Regions from separate parts of the Burkholderia theae genome, predicted to be linked through region 2. Evidence: riboswitches for the same ligand, from Rfam matches in the RefSeq annotation. Region 2 holds a riboswitch; the other holds the start of a gene.
The links. A riboswitch is a leader RNA that binds a small molecule or an ion and turns the genes downstream of it on or off. The one in region 2 is predicted to bind thiamine pyrophosphate.
Positions count from the first base shown of each region.

Region 1: it holds a riboswitch for thiamine pyrophosphate, as region 2 does, so the genes downstream of both, thiC (phosphomethylpyrimidine synthase ThiC) here and ACN22W_RS02040 (FAD-dependent oxidoreductase) in region 2, are expected to answer to the same signal.

Region 1 covers NZ_CP183461.1:1,353,528-1,361,554, forward strand. Annotated here, with positions in the region: gene ACN22W_RS06310 (EAL domain-containing protein) at 25-1,305, opposite strand; gene ACN22W_RS06315 (DMT family transporter) at 1,635-2,561, opposite strand; gene ACN22W_RS06320 (hypothetical protein) at 2,687-2,935, opposite strand; gene ACN22W_RS06325 (glycine zipper 2TM domain-containing protein) at 3,126-3,338, opposite strand; gene thiC (phosphomethylpyrimidine synthase ThiC) at 3,572-5,503, opposite strand; TPP riboswitch at 5,628-5,744, opposite strand; gene ACN22W_RS06335 (pentapeptide MXKDX repeat protein) at 6,015-6,287, shown strand; gene ACN22W_RS06340 (cytochrome b/b6 domain-containing protein) at 6,364-6,996, shown strand; gene ACN22W_RS06345 (molybdopterin-dependent oxidoreductase) at 7,026-7,814, shown strand; gene ACN22W_RS06350 (helix-turn-helix domain-containing protein) at 7,840-8,027, opposite strand, start outside.
Region 2 covers NZ_CP183461.1:423,654-431,680, reverse strand. Annotated here, with positions in the region: gene mlaE (lipid asymmetry maintenance ABC transporter permease subunit MlaE) at 1-635, opposite strand, end outside; gene ACN22W_RS02060 (ABC transporter ATP-binding protein) at 632-1,453, opposite strand; gene thiE (thiamine phosphate synthase) at 1,538-2,662, opposite strand; gene ACN22W_RS02050 (thiazole synthase) at 2,659-3,474, opposite strand; gene thiS (sulfur carrier protein ThiS) at 3,513-3,710, opposite strand; gene ACN22W_RS02040 (FAD-dependent oxidoreductase) at 3,743-4,879, opposite strand; TPP riboswitch at 5,105-5,227, opposite strand; gene ACN22W_RS02035 (ABC transporter ATP-binding protein/permease) at 5,497-7,266, shown strand; gene ACN22W_RS02030 (SDR family NAD(P)-dependent oxidoreductase) at 7,263-8,027, shown strand, end outside.

The DNA of each region.
Region 1 (8,027 bases), 930 kb from region 2:
GTCGCGCGCACGCCGCGGCGCCGGCTACCGCATCACGGTGCCCGCGCTGTCGAGCACGAAGTCGACGCAGAACACGACGAGCCGACTCTGCGCGCGGATCGCGACGGCGGCCGTATAACAATCGCGGCCTTCCGTCAGCGAGAAGTGCGGGCCCATCAGCGCGACGCGCCCGGGGGCGGCGATCGCGCGCTGGAAGTACGGGCGCCGCGACCAGTTGCTGTGGGTTTCCGGAAAGAGCGGCGCGAGGCGGGCGACGTTCGGCTGGCCGTCGTCGGACCGCGCACCGATCGACGGCAGGAACTGCTCGCCGATCTCGTCGGTGACGAACACGCGGCGCGCGGCCGGCACCGCGAACACGCGTTGCGCGGCGTCCTGCAGGCTGCCGCTCGCGGAGAACGCGGCCGCGCCGGCGAGCACGAGCCGCTCGATCGCGTCGAAGCCCGGCTGTTCGGCGATGGCCGGCGTGTGCCGGCGGGCGATGAAGCGCTGCCACGCGGCATCGAGCATCGCGGGTGCCGCCGCGCTCGCGTTTGCGATCGACATATCGGGCTGGCCGAACTGGAAGCCCTGCACGAAATCGATGTCGGCCTCCATCAGTGACTGCAACGCGTCGTCGCTTTCGACGCCCTCGGCAAGCACCATTGCGCCGGCCTGGTGCAGCATCGACACGAGGTGATGCATGATGCGCCGATCGTCGGCCGACCCGGTCGAGCGCTCGACCAGCGAACGATCCAGCTTGACGATGTCGGGTCGCGCACGCCACACGCGGTCGAAGTTCGAGAAGCCCGTGCCGAAATCGTCGATCGCGATCAGGAAGTCGCGATGCTGGATCATGTCGATCGTACGGGCGAGCGCGGCTTCGTCGCGTGACGGCTGTTCGACGACTTCCAGCACGATCCGGTTCGGCGTCAGCGCGAAATGCCGGCACAGCGCCTCGACGAACTCGCGCTGCACGAGGCCCGAATCGAGCACGCGCGGCGTCACGTTCAGGAACAGCCAGCCGTCGCCGATGCCCTGCGCGACGAAGTTGGCCGTGTGCAGGCAGCGCGCGAGCCGATCGAGCAGCAGTGCATCGGCGTCGCCGCGTGTCTTGTCGAACAGGGCGGTGGGCGACACCAGCGCACCGTACGCGTCGACGACGCGCAGCAGCGCCTCGTAACCGACGACGCGCTTGTGCGTGATCGACAGCACGGGCTGGAACACGCTGCGCAGCGTCGTGGTGCGATAAGTGGCGAGCCAGCCGCTGGGCGTCGGCGTGAGGCGTTCGAGCAGGGATTCGAGGGATAGGTCGCGGGCGGGCTTCATGTCAACGGTGCCCAGGGGCGAGCGGCGGGGCTACGTCGCGCCGCCACGCTGAAGCCGTCGCACGCGAACGTGGACGCGAAAGAACGTGGGGCATCGTGACCGCCTTCTGCGGATGAGTGTTCGAAGTGTAACTGGAATGCGGCGGCCCGCGTATCAGGGAAATTCCAGACGCACCCGGTGCGCGGCCGCGGCCAGGCCGGCGCCGGCACGCAGCGGGGCTCGGCCGCGTGCGCGCGTCACCGTCAGAAGAATGCCGGCACGCCGGCGAACAGTCTTTGCCCGGCCGCCGGCGCGCACCGTGAGGTGGGCGGCCGCGCGCGCCCGAATCCTCAGGTCGCTTCGCCGCTTCGCGGCCCGAGACCGGGAATCCGCTTGATCGCACCGGTCGCGAGCGCGGTGCCGACGAGCACGATCGCGCAGCCCTCGATCATCACGGCCGTCACGTGTTCGCCGAGGAACAGCGCGCCCCACAGCAGGCCGAACACGGGGATCACGAACGTCACGGTAATCGCACGGGCGGGGCCGACGTGCGCGATCAGGTAGAAGAAGATGAAATATGCGATGCCCGTGCATGCGACGCCGAGGCTGAGCACGGCGCCCCATGCGTGCGCACTGACCGGCGCGGCCGGCCAGGTGGCGATCGCGAACGGCAGCAGCAGGATGGTCGAGCCGATCATGCTGCCGGCCGCGTTGACGAGCGGATCGACGCCGCTGAGTTTGCGCTTCGTGTAATTGGCCGCGATGCCGTACAGCAGTGTCGCGCCGAGCGCGGCGGCGGCGGCGAGCGCGGTCGCGCTGGCGCCCGTGTCGCCGTGCGCATTCGCGATCTGGTTCCACACGAGCGTGAGCACGCCGGCAAAACCGATCACGAGGCCGAGCGCGCGCGGCAGCGACAGCTTGTCCTTCAGCCACAGGTACGCCACGAGCGCGCCCCAGAGCGGCGTCGTCGCGTTGATCACCGACGTCAGGCCGGCCGACAGCGTCAGTTCGGCGAACGCGAACAGGCAGAACGGAATACCCGAGTTCAGCGCGCCGACGACGAACAACGGCCACGCATGACGACGCAGCCGGGCGCCGAGATCGGCGGGTTTGAAGCGCGTCAGCGCGAAGCCCGTGAGAAACAGCGCGCCGATGCCCACGCGCAGCGCCATCAGCGGCGCGACGCCGAAATCGACGACGCCGACCCGGATGAACAGGAACGACGCGCCCCACAGGGCAGCGAGCACGGTCAGCAGAATGGCGTTCTTGGGCGACATCGATCGAGGGGGCGGAGGAGGACGGGATGCGGAGAATCTTACACCCCGTTACCTCGCCGTCGTTTCACGATTCGATGAAACGACAAGAAACGGAAATTTCGCCGTCTGGCGGCGGCGCGGCCCGCTCAGTGATGGCGCCAGCCGCCGCGTCCGCCGAAGCCGAAATTGAGCGATAGCGCCGGTCCCCAATAACCGCCCCACGCGGGCGCATACGCAGGCGCCGGGTAGTAGTAGACGGGGCCCGGATCGGCGTACACGGGCGCCGGCTGCACCGGTGCGGCCGTGTAATAGCCGCCAGGATAATAACCGTACGGGTAGTAGCAACCGGCGAGCGTCGCGCAGGCGAGCGCCGCGGCGACGAAGGTCCTGTTCATGATGTCTCTCCGGCGGAGCCGGCAATCGGCAGATGCTTAAGCTTAGGCCGCGCACCGATGACACGGTGTGCAAAACGGTAACGGATCATTTCCGGGCGCGCTGTCGCGCGCATCGCGGCGCCGCATGCGAAAACGGCGCTTCCGCGCCGCGGAAACGCCGTCCGGCCGACTGTCGCGGCGCGTGGCCGCCTTACTTGCCGACCTGGTTACCGATGATGCCGCCGGCCGCCGCGCCGCCCAGCGTCGACAGCGCACTGCCGCCGATCGCCGCGCCGGCTACGCCGCCGACACCCGCACCGATTGCCGTGTCACGCTGGCGCCTCGACATCGAATCGCAGGCCGACAAACTGGCCACCGTCGCAACGAGGAGCGCACATACCCCAATACGCCGAATCGAGTTCATGATCGTTGTCCTTGTGGTAGTGAATGGAGGACGCGCGACCGGTTGGCGGCCACGCATGAACCCAATCTACGCGCCGCCCCGCGACGCTGCTGTAAGGACTTGTTAAGGCGCTCGCGGTTTCGTAATCAATTGTTTCCCGTGGGTGCGCAGGCACGCGACATGCGCAAAAAAGCCCGCTCGAGAGCGGGCTTCGTGCATCGCGATGCGTTTCCGGTGTGGATCGCCGCGTTCGCTTACTGACGGTGATAGATCTCGGCGCCGGTCTTGACGAACTCGACCGCCTTGACTTCCATCCCCTTCTTCAGCGCTTCGGATTCCGACACACCTTGCTGCGCGGCGAATTCACGCACGTCCTGCGTGATCTTCATCGAGCAGAAGTGCGGGCCGCACATCGAGCAGAAGTGCGCGACCTTCGCCGAATCCTTCGGCAGCGTCTCGTCGTGGAATTCGCGCGCCTTGTCCGGATCGAGACCGATGTTGAACTGGTCTTCCCAGCGGAACTCGAAACGCGCCTTCGACAGCGCGTTGTCGCGCACCTGTGCGCCCGGGTGACCCTTCGCGAGGTCGGCGGCGTGCGCGGCGAGCTTGTACGTGATGATGCCTTCCTTCACGTCGTCCTTGTTCGGCAGGCCGAGGTGCTCCTTCGGCGTCACGTAGCACAGCATCGCGGTGCCGAACCAGCCGATCATCGCGGCGCCGATACCCGACGTGATGTGGTCGTAGCCCGGCGCGATGTCGGTCGTCAGCGGCCCGAGCGTGTAGAACGGCGCTTCCTTGCACCAGTCGAGCTGGAGATCCATGTTCTCCTTGATCAACTGCATCGGCACGTGGCCGGGGCCTTCGATCATCACCTGCACGTCGTGCTTCCACGCGATCTGCGTGAGTTCGCCGAGCGTCTTCAGTTCGCCGAGCTGCGCTTCGTCGTTCGCGTCGTAGATCGAGCCGGGACGCAGGCCGTCGCCGAGCGAGAAGCTCACGTCGTACGCCTTCATGATCTCGCAGATCTCTTCGAAGTGTTCGTACAGGAAGCTTTCCTTGTGATGCGCGAGGCACCACTTCGCCATGATCGAGCCGCCGCGCGACACGATGCCGGTCATCCGGTTCGCGGTGAGCGGCACGTACTGCAGGCGCACGCCCGCGTGGATCGTGAAGTAGTCGACACCTTGCTCGGCCTGTTCGATCAGCGTGTCGCGGAAGATTTCCCAGGTCAGGTCCTCGGCCTTGCCGTTGACCTTTTCCAGTGCCTGGTAGATCGGCACCGTGCCGATCGGCACTGGGCTGTTGCGGATGATCCACTCGCGCGTTTCATGGATGTGCTTGCCGGTCGACAGATCCATCACCGTGTCGCCGCCCCAGCGGATCGCCCACGTCATCTTGTCGACTTCCTCGCCGATCGACGACGTGACGGCCGAGTTGCCGATGTTCGCGTTGATCTTCACGAGGAAGTTGCGGCCGATGATCATCGGCTCGGATTCCGGGTGGTTGATGTTCGCGGGGATGATCGCGCGGCCGCGTGCGATTTCGTCGCGCACGAATTCGGGCGTGATCTCGGCCAGCGCGTTCGCGCCGAAGGCCGCGGCGCCGAACGCCTGGCCCGGGTGCTGGCGGCCCATCATCGCGGCGAGCTTCGCGCCGTTCGGGCCGCTCGACTTCAGGCTCTCGAGGTACTCGGCGCGGCGCTGGTTCTCGCGGATCGCGATGTATTCCATTTCCGGCGTGATGATGCCCTGGCGCGCGTAGTGCATCTGCGTGACGTTCTTGCCGGCCTGTGCGCGGCGCGGGTTGCGGTGCAGGCCCGGGAAACGCAGGTCGGCGGTGGCCGGGTCGGCCGCGCGCTCGAGGCCGTAGCGGCTCGACAGGCCGGAGAGCACTTCGGTGTCGCCGCGTGCTTCGATCCAGCCCTGGCGCAGCGCGGGCAGGCCCGCGCGGATGTCGATCGTGGCTTCCGGATCGGTGTAGGGGCCCGACGTGTCGTACACGTAGATCGGCGGATTCTTTTCGCCGCCGAAGCCGGTGGGCGTGTCGGCCTGCGTGATTTCGCGCATCGGCACGCGGATGTCGGGCTGCGAGCCGGTTACATAAACCTTTCGCGAATTCGGCAGCGGCGCGACAGCGGCGGCGTCGACATGAGCGTCGGCGGACAGAAACTTCGGATTGGCGTTCATGCAATCTCCTGTGTGAGCGCCGGACAGGCGCGTCGGCGCTTGCCCGGAGCCCTTGACGTATGTGGGGCTCGAGCTAAGCAGGAGACGAGGCTTGGTGAGGCGGCGGATTTCGTCAGAAGGATGGCGGCGAAATCCGTACGCTTCCCTGCGCTGGCATTATCCAGATCAGGTTCAAAGGGTATTTCTCACCCGCAATGCCGGTTGTTTGACCGAACGCATTGCAGGACCCCCGCGTTAGCAAGGGCACACGATACACCGGGTTTGCGGCGGTTTCAACCGGGCGTAGAGTGGTTATCCCGGTGCAGCCGCAACATGGCGGGCGGCGCGGCAGGCCGGGTGCACCGCAGCACATGCCTTTGCCGTTCGGTCCGGCACCCCGATCGGCGGCGGCCGAGCGGCGCAGCATGACGGGTTGTCCGGCCGGCATAAAAAATATTTTCAGAGCGGCTGTCATTTCCCGCGACGTCGTCCGTCTATTCGGCTCCTTAAACCCATGTTTCGGAGAGATGTCATGAAAAACGTACTGATTGCCGCTTGCGTCGCCGCTCTTGCCACGATCGCAACGGGCGCCTATGCGCAGAACGATGCGATGTCGAAGGACGGCACGTCGATGTCGAAGGACGCGATGGGCCACGACGCGATGGCGAAGGATGGCGCGATGAAGAAGGACGGCATGAAGAAGCACGCGATGAAGAAGGACGCCATGAAGAAAGACGCGATGGGCCACGACGCGATGTCGAAGGGCGACGCGATGAAGAAGGACGCAATGAGCCCGTCGAACTGACGGATGCGCGCGGGGCGCGGCCAGCCGGCTGCACGCGCGCATCGCGTCCCGTCGCAGCACCCCTGGAGTCTTCATCATGCAAACCGTTCCCGCAACGGATCGCGCGCCCGCGACGCCACCCGCGCGCCCGATCCATCCGCCGTGGGTGCGCGTGAGCCACTGGCTCAACGCGCTCGCGGCGATCCTGATGGCGCTGTCCGGCTGGCGCATCTACGACGCGTCGCCAATCTATCCGTCGTTCACGTTTGCGCACGGCATCACGATCGGCGGCTGGCTCGGCGGCGCGCTGCAATGGCATTTCGCGGCGATGTGGCTGCTGGTCGCCAACGGGCTGTTCTACCTCGTGATGTCGATCGCGACGGGGCGCTTCGCGCGCAAGATGCTGCCCGTCACGCCGGCGTCCGTGTGGCGCGACGTGCGCGCCGCGCTGGGCGGGCGGCTGTCGCACAACGACCTGAGCGTCTACAACGCGGTGCAGCGTGCCGCGTACCTGACCGCGATCGTCGATCTCGTCGTGCTGGTGCTGTCGGGGCTCACGATCTGGAAGTCCGTGCAATTCCCGCTGCTGCGCGAACTGTTCGGCGGCTATGACAACGCACGCGTCGTGCATTTCTGGGCGATGTCGCTGCTCGTCGCATTCTTTGTCGTCCACGTCGCGATGGCGCTGCTGGTGCCGCGCTCGTTGCTCGCGATGCTGCGCGGCCGCTGACCCGCAAGCCGCGGGCGAAGGAAATCATCATGTCGGAATCCGAAAACAGGCGTGGCGAGCCGCGCTGGACGCTCGACCGGAAGTCGCTCGAACTCGATGTGCGCCGCGAGCTCGAGATGCCGTCGCGGCGCCTCTTCAACCGGCGCGTGCTGACGCTCGGTGGCCTGACGATGCTCACCGGCTGCACGCTGCAGGACGACGCATCGGTCAACACGTTCCTCGAGACAGTATCGCGCATGAACGATCGTGTGCAGGCCTGGCTGTTCAGCGGCGAACGGCTCGCGCCGACCTACACCGAAGCCGACATTACGCGACCGTTCCCGTTCAACGCGTTCTACGCGATCGACGACGTGCCGCACGTCGATGCGTCGACGTATCGGCTCGTGCTGTCCGGCCGCGTGACGGGCAAGCGCGTGTGGACGCTCGACGAGCTGTATGCGCTGCCGCACGCGGAACAGATCACGCGGCATATCTGCGTGGAAGGGTGGAGTGCGATCGGCCGCTGGGGCGGCACGCCGTTCGGCGCGTTTCTCGCGCGCGTCGGTGCCGACACACGGGCGAAATACGTCGGCTTCAAGTGCGCGGACGATTACTACGAGAGCATCGACATGCCGACCGCGCTGCATCCGCAGACGCTGCTCGCGTTCGACTACGACGGCCAGCGGCTGCCGCCGGAATTCGGCTTCCCGATGAAGCTGCGGATGCCGACCAAGCTCGGCTACAAGAACCCGAAGCACATCATGGAAATCTTCGTGACCGATACGTATCCGGGCGGCTACTGGGTCGATCAGGGGTACAACTGGTTCGGCGGGTCGTGAGCGGCGCGCGTGGCGCGCTCATGCGTCACGCCGATTCGCGCACCTGGAGATCGACGCGCAGGCCGACTGCGGCCGCCATGTTCACGAGCGCGTCGAGTCCGAACAGGTTGATCTTGCCGCGCAGCAGGTCGGAGACGCGCGGCTGCGTGACCCCCAGCCGTTGCGCCGCCTGGGCCTGGCTGAGCTCGAGCTGCGCGATGCGCTGCTTGAGCG
Region 2 (8,027 bases):
ATGAAGGTCACGGCGAACCCGAACACGATGCTCTTCAGCACGCCGTTGCCGACGTCGGCCCAGACCTGGACCCCGCCCTGCATCTGCGACCAGAACGCGCCCGGATCGACGCCGATCAGTATGACGCCGACGATGTAGCCGCCGAGCACGCCGACCGCGCTGAAGATCGCGGCGAGCAGCGGCATCGTGATGATCCCTGCCCACATGCGCGGCGCGATTACCGTCTTGATCGGGTCCACGGCCATCATCTCGAGCGCGGTGAGCTGCTCGCCGGCCTTCATCAGGCCGATCTCGGCCGTGAGCGACGTGCCCGCGCGGCCCGCGAACAGCAGCGCGGTGACGACCGGCCCGAGCTCGCGCACGAGCGACAGCGCGACCAGCAGGCCGAGCGCCTGCTCGGAGCCGTAGCGGTTCAGCGTGTAATACCCCTGCAGGCCGAGCACGAAGCCGACGAACAGCCCCGACACGGCAATGATCACGAACGAATAGTTACCGAGGAAGTGGATCTGCTTCGTGACAAGCCGCGGCCGGCGCAGCAGCGGGAAGAATTCCAGCACGAGGCGCACGAACAGGCGCGTGCCGTAGCCCGCGCGCCCGAGGCCGTCGATGACGTAACGTCCGATCGCGCTGATCATGCGCGCCCTCCGCCGAGCCCGAAATCCGCTGCGAGCGGCGGGCTCGTGTAATGAAATTTGAAGGGGCCGTCCGGCGCGCCGTCGATGAACTGCCGCACGCTCGGATCGGTCGACGCACGCAGCTCGTCGGGCGTACCCTGCGCGAGCACGCCGCCGTTGGCCAGAAAATACACGTAGTCGGCAATCGCGAACGATTCCGGCACGTCGTGCGTGACGAGGATCGACGTCGCGCCGAGCGCCTGGTTCAGCGTGCGGATCAGGTTCGCGGTAATGCCGAGCGAAATCGGATCGAGGCCCGCGAACGGCTCGTCGTACATGATGAGCTGCGGATCGAGCGCGATCGCGCGTGCGAGCGCGATACGGCGCGCCATCCCGCCCGATACCTCGGACGGCATCAGGTCGCGCGCGCCGCGCAACCCGACCGCATTGAGCTTCATCAGCACGAGGTCGCGGATCAGGTCTTCGGGCAGATCGGTGTGCTCGCGCAACGCGAACGCGACGTTCTCGAACACCGACATGTCGGTGAACAACGCGCCGAACTGGAACAGCATGCCCATCTTGCGGCGCAGCGCGTACAGGCCGTCGCGCGTTTGCGCGCCGACATCGGCGCCGTCGAACAGCACCTGGCCGCGGCGCGCGCGCACAAGGCCGCCGATCAGGCGCAGCACGGTCGTCTTGCCGCAACCCGACCCGCCCATGACCGCGACCACCTGCCCGCGCCCGAAGCGCAGGTTCAGGTTGGACAGGACGAGGCGGTCGCCGTAGCCGAAGTCGACGTCGCGAAGTTCCAGCAATGTCTCGGGAGGAGTGGGGCTCACGGAGCGGACAGTCCTTTTACGCAGAACGCCGAATTATAGGGCCTGCCTTGGAATGATGTCGTGACGCCGTTCCGGGCCCTGCGGTCAATGATTGTCAAATTGTCCGGCAAAACATTGCTGCAGCGCAATAAGCGCGGCCCGATAGTCGGCCGCGCCCGTGACCGCGCTGACCACCGCGACACTGCCGACGCCCGTCGCCAGCACGGCCGGCAGCGCGTCGAGCCCCACCCCGCCGATCGCGACGAGTGGCGCCCGCGCCCCCGCGAAGCGCGCGTAGCGGGCAATCCGCGCGAGGCCCTGCGGCGGCGCGGCGACGGCCTTGGTCGCGGTCGCGTACACGGGGCCGAGCGCAAGGTAGCTCGGGCGCTCGTGCAGCGCGCGCAACATCTCGTAATAACCATGGCTCGAAAGTCCGAGCCGCAGGCCCGCGCGGGCGATCGCGGCCAGATCGGCCGTTTCGAGATCCTCCTGGCCCAGATGAACGCCGTACGCACCTTCATCTGCAGCGATCTGCCAGTGATCGTTGATGAACACACATGCATCGGGATAACGACGCCCGGCCGCGACCGCACGCGCGATTTCCCGGCGCAATGCGTCCGGCGCCGCGCCTTTCACGCGCAGTTGCACGGTCCGCACGCCGCAATCGAGCACGCGCTCGACCCATTCGGCATCCGGCACGACCGGATAGAGGCCGAGCTGCGCGGGGCACGGCGCGAACGCGGGCTCGGGCGCGGCCGGCAACCCGGCGACGCGCGGGAACCGCGCGGCATCGGCCGGCCAGGCGTCGGCGGCGCGGGTCTCGTCGCCGTCGCGCCACGCCAGCGCGAGCACCAGCGCGTCGACCGGTGCGAAGCCGCAATCGAGGAATGCGGCGAGCGCCGCGATCCAGTCGTCCGCCAGCGGATGCGCGGCTTCGAGCGCGTAGCGCACGCCCGCCGCGTGCAGCACCGCACCCTGCTCGTCGAATCCGATCGCAACCGCGTCCGGCGACGCGGGCCGCGAGACGGCCGACGCACGCGTCTGCGCGATGCGGTCGCCGGCCGACACGATCAGCACGTCGCCGTCGGCCGGCGCGTCGGGCACCGCCACGCAGAGCCGCCACGGCGCCGCGTCGCGCGGCCAGTCGCCGAGCCGTGCGCGAATCCGTTCGGCCGCTTCGGCCAGCTCGTCGGCCGGCGGCCAGAAGGCATCGGCAAACCGCGCGCTCATGCGCCGCCCCCGTCCTGATGCCAGAACGGCATCCCGACGACCGGCGTACTCGCATGCGCGGTCTCGCGCGCGTCCATCGGCCCGGCGAGATACGCGGCACGGCCGGCCTCGACGCCCTGCGCGAAGGCGCGCGCCATGATCTCGGGGTGCGTGGCCTGCGACACGGCGGTGTTCAACAACACGCCGTCGAAGCCCCACTCCATCACCTGGCACGCGTGCGACGGCACGCCGAGCCCCGCGTCGACGATCAGCGGCACGTCGGGCAGCCGCTCGCGCAGCACGCGCAAGCCGTACGGGTTCACGACGCCCTTGCCCGTGCCGATCGGCGCGCCCCACGGCATCAGCGCCTCGCAGCCGACGTCGAGCAGGCGCCGGCCGATCACGAGATCCTCGGTGCAGTACGGCAGCACCTTGAAACCGTCCTTGACCAGCTGCGCGGCGGCCTCGATCAGCCCGACCGGGTCGGGCTGCAGCGTGTAGTCGTCGCCGATCAGCTCGAGCTTGATCCAGTCGGTGCCGAACACCTCGCGCGCCATGTGCGCGGTCGTCACGGCCTCGGCGACGGTCTGGCAGCCGGCCGTGTTCGGCAACAGCGGCACCGCGTGGCGCTTGAGCAGGTCGAAGAAACCGGCTTCGGCCGTGCCGCCCGTCATCTGGCGGCGCAGCGCGACCGTCACCATCCCCGGCCGCGACGCGGCGATCGAATCGGACAGCGACTGCAGCGACGGGTAGCGCGACGTGCCGAGCAGCACGCGGCTTGCGAAGGTTTCGCCGTACAGCGTCAGCGCGTCGGCGGATGTGAGGGACGTCATGTCGTTTTCCTGGAAGAGCGGGGACGAACCGGCGGCGCTCAGCCGCCCGCGACGGGGTGCACGACGTCGAGCTTGTCGCCCGCCGCGAGCGCGCGCGCCGCATGCTGCGTGCGCGCGACGAAGTTGCCGTTCAGCGCGACCGCGTACGGCGGGCGCGCGCCGTACGCGGCGAGCGCGTCGGCCACCGTCGCGCCGTCGGGCAGCGTCAGGGTCTGTTGGTTGATCTGGATATCCATGAGGCTTCGTCGGATTCGGTCGGCGGCGCGCGTCAGGCCGGCTGGCGCGCGTCGTTGCGGTGATGAAGGAGCGTCGGCCAGCGCGCGGCGTCACGCCAGGCGGCGAACGCGTCGGCATCGCCGAACGCGCCGCCGAGCGCGGCTTCGGCGCATGCGACCGCCGCGTGCGCGACTTCCGGCGCGATCATGAAGCCGTGCCGGTACAGGCCGTTGACGGCCAGCGTCGACGCGCCGTCCCAGATCACCGCGGGGCGATGGTCGGGCAGCGTCGGCCGGCAGTGCGCATTGAGTTCGAGGATGCGCGCCTCGCCGAACGCCGGATGCACGGAGAATGCCGCGCTCAGCAGTTCGAGCGCGGAGCGCACGCTGACGGGCGACATGTCCTCGCCCTCCACCTCGGTCGCGCCGATCACATAGAGATCGTCCTGTTTCGGCGCGATGTACAGCGGATAGCGCGGATGCAGCAGCCGCACGGGCCGCGTGAGCCCGATACCGGGCGCATGCACGCGCGCGACTTCGCCGCGGATGCCGCGCAGCGCGGGCAGCGCGGGTTTCGCGCCGAGCCCGCGGCAATCGATCGTGAAATGCGCGTCGGGCAGGTGCGCGTCGTCGATCGTGACGTGCCAGTGCAGGTCGACGCCGCGCTCGACGAGACCCGCGGCGAGCGCACGCAGCGCCTGGCGATTGTCGAGCTGGCCTTCGCGCGGCAGCAGCAGCCCGCGCGCGAAGCGGCCCGCGAGCGCGGGCTCGGCCGCATCGACCTGCGCGCCGGCGAGCGTCACGAAGCCGCCGTCGAACAGGTCGGCCGGCGCGTTCGCGCGCACGCGCCGCTCGAACAGCGGCGCCTCCGCGCGGTCCGCCTGATGCCAGACGACGAGCGTGCCGTGATGCTGGAAGAAGACGGGTTCGGGCAGCTCCGCGAGCCATTGCGGCCAGCGCGCGAGCGACGCGGCGCCGAGCTCGGTGATCAGCAGCTCCGCGCTCGCCGCTTCCGCGAGCGGCGCGAGCATCGCGGCCGCGATCCACGCGGCCGACTGCTCGCCATCCGGGCCGCCACGCTCGTAGAGCGCGACGCGAAACCCGTCGCCCGCGAGCCGCCATGCGATCAGGCGGCCGACGAGGCCGCCGCCGAGCACCGCGAAATCCGGCCGTGAATCGGGAACGTTCATCGCACCCCCTCCGCGCGAGCGCGCACGACGAACGTCGACGCGCACGCGCCGTCCCGTGCGAACGCACGCGACATCGGGCCGGGAGCCATGCAAAAGACTGAAGATTGTGCGGTCATCATTCCTTCCGTAACGCGCAATGCGCGTACCCAAAAGGACGAAACCGGCAGCAAAGGCCGGCCGGGCGGGACTCGGGCGCTGACCATGTGGGATGGCGGCCAGCGCGGCCCGGCGGGATCAGAAACTTCCCTCGCCGGTATTACCCGGATCGGGTGCGAAGGGTCTTTCTCAGCCTCGCTGCGCCGCCTGGAACATCCGCCGGCCGCGCACGAAGCACCCCTGTTTCGTCGTCGGCCATTAGACCATAAAAGCGGAAAGCGCCGCAAACTGTCCCCATGCGGCAAATTCGCCGTCGTGCCGCGCCGCTCTGGCACAATGCCCGCAGGCCGGCCGCGCGAGCGGCCGGTTGCCGCGTCACCGCCGGCCCTTAAGTGCCGTTTAAGACGCGCGGGCGACCATCCGTGCGCCCGCCGTCAGTCGGCGCCGCGCCCCGGCATGCCGTATCGCGGCGCGCGCCCGGCTTCGCCCGGCCCGCGTGCCGGCTACTCATCAGGAAGCACATGACCCAATCGATCGATCCCGTCCGCTCCGCCTCCGACGCGCCACAGGACGAGCGCCCGGTATCCGCGTGGAGCCTCATCAAGCCCTACTGGGTATCGTCCGAATGGAAAATCGCGTGGGGACTGCTGGTCACGATCATCGCGATCAATCTCTGCGTGGTGTGGATCAACGTCCGCCTGAACAAGTGGAACGCCGAGTTCTACAACGCGCTGCAGTCGAAGGACGTCCACGACTTCCCGAACCTGCTGATGCAGTTCTCCGTGCTCGCGTTCGCGTTCATCATCCTCGCCGTGTATGGCCGCTACCTGCGGCAGATGCTCGGCTTCCGCTGGCGCCAGTGGCTCACCGACCGCTTCCTCGGCCAGTGGCTCGGCGATCGCGCGTTCTACCGGATCGAGCGTGACCGCCTCGCCGACAACCCCGACCAGCGGATCACCGACGACCTCCAGTCGTTCTCGACCACGACGCTCGCGCTGTCGCTCGACCTGCTGTCGACGGTCGTCACGCTCGTGTCGTTCATCACGATCCTGTGGTCGCTCGCCGGCGCGCTGACACTCACGCTCGGCGCCACGCCGATCTCGATTCCGGGCTATATGGTGTGGGCGGCCGCGCTGTACGCGGTGGTCGGCTCGCTGATCATCCAGAAGGTCGGCCATCCGCTCGTGTCGATCAACTACCAGCAGCAGCGCGTCGAGGCCGATTTCCGCTTCGGGCTGATCCGCGTGCGCGAGAACGCCGAGCAGATCGCGTTCTACGACGGCGAGAAAACCGAGACCGGCAACGCGCAGGGCCTCTTCTCGCGCATCCGCGACAACTGGTGGCGCGTGATGAAGTACACGAAGCGGCTCACGTTCGTGCTGAGCTTCTACGGGCAGATCGCGATCATCTTCCCGCTCGTCGTCGCCGCGCCGCGTTATTTCGCGGGCGCGTTCTCGTTCGGCGTGCTGATGCAGATCTCGTCCGCGTTCGGCACCGTCAGCGATTCGTTCTCGTGGTTCATCAACAGCTACTCGACGCTTGTCGAATGGCGCGCCACCGTCAACCGTCTGCGCGAATTCAAGCGCGTGATGGGCACGTCGCACCTGAAGGAAAGCCTGTCGCCCGCGACCGAGCACGGCGGCATCAACCTGCACTACATCGACGGCGCGAAACTGTCGACGTCGTCGCTCAAGCTTGCGCTGCCGAACGGCAACGCGCTCGCGAACATCGGCAGCGTCACGATCGAGCCCGGCTCGCGCTGGCTCGTGATCGGCAAGTCGGGTTCCGGCAAGAGCACGTTCATGCGTGCGCTCGCGGGCCTGTGGCCGTTCGGCGACGGCGCGATCGACGCGCCGGTCGGCGCGCGGATGATGTTCGTGCCGCAAACGAGCTATTTGCCGATCGGCACGCTGAAGGCCGCGCTCACCTATCCGGCGACGCCCGACACGTTCAGCGACGACGCCTGCCGCGACGCGCTGCGCGCATGCCGCCTCGAGGATTACGTCGAGCGCCTCGACGAGACCGCGCACTGGACCCGCGTGCTGTCGCCGGGCGAACAGCAGCGCCTGGCCGGCGCGCGCGTGCTGCTGCACAAGCCCGACTTCCTGTTCCTCGACGAAGCCACCAGCGCGCTCGACGCCGACAACGAGGCACGCCTCTACCACCTGTTCGCCGAACGGCTGCCGAAGGCCGCGATCGTCAGCATCGCGCACCGCGAATCGCTGGCCGCGTTCCATGGTGGCACGATCCACGTCGAACGCGTGAACAACAGCGACAAGGTCGCGGCGTGAGTGCACGCGCCGCGCGCATCGCACTGATCACCGGCGCAGGTTCGGGGATCGGCGCGGCACTCGCGCGGCGGCTCGCGGCGCCCGGCATCGCGCTGGCGCTGCACGCGCGCGGCGCCGACGAGGCAGCGCGGGCCCGGCTCGCCGAAGTCGCGCGCGCCTGCACGGCGGCCGGCGCGAAGTGCATCACGCTTACCGGCGATCTCGCCGCACCGGCCGTCGCGGCCACGCTCGTCGATGCGACTGCCACGCACTTCGGCGGGCTCGACCAGCTCGTCGCGAACGCCGGCTTCGCCGCGCGGCAGGCCTTTTCCGATCTTTCCGCGGACACGCTCGCATCCGCCTTCGCGGCGATGCCCGGCGCATTTTCCGCGCTCGCGGGTCGCGCACGGCCGCTGCTCGAAGCGTCGGCCGCGCCGCGGATCGTCGCGGTCAGTTCGTTCGTCGCGCACCGCTACCGCGCCGATGCGCCGTTCGCGGCGACCGCCGCCGCAAAGGCCGCGCTCGAATCGCTCGTGCGCACCGCGGCGGTCGAATTCGCCGCGCATGGCATCACCGTCAACGCAGTCGCGCCGGGCTTCACACGCAAGGATCACGGGCCGAGCGACGGCAACGCCGCCGCGTGGGCGCAGGCCGAACAGGCGACCCCGCTCGGCCGGATCGCCGAACCCGACGACGTTGCCGCATTGATCGCGTTCCTGCTGTCGGACGCGGCGCGGCAGATTACCGGCCAGGTCGTCCACATCGACGGCGGCCTGACGCTC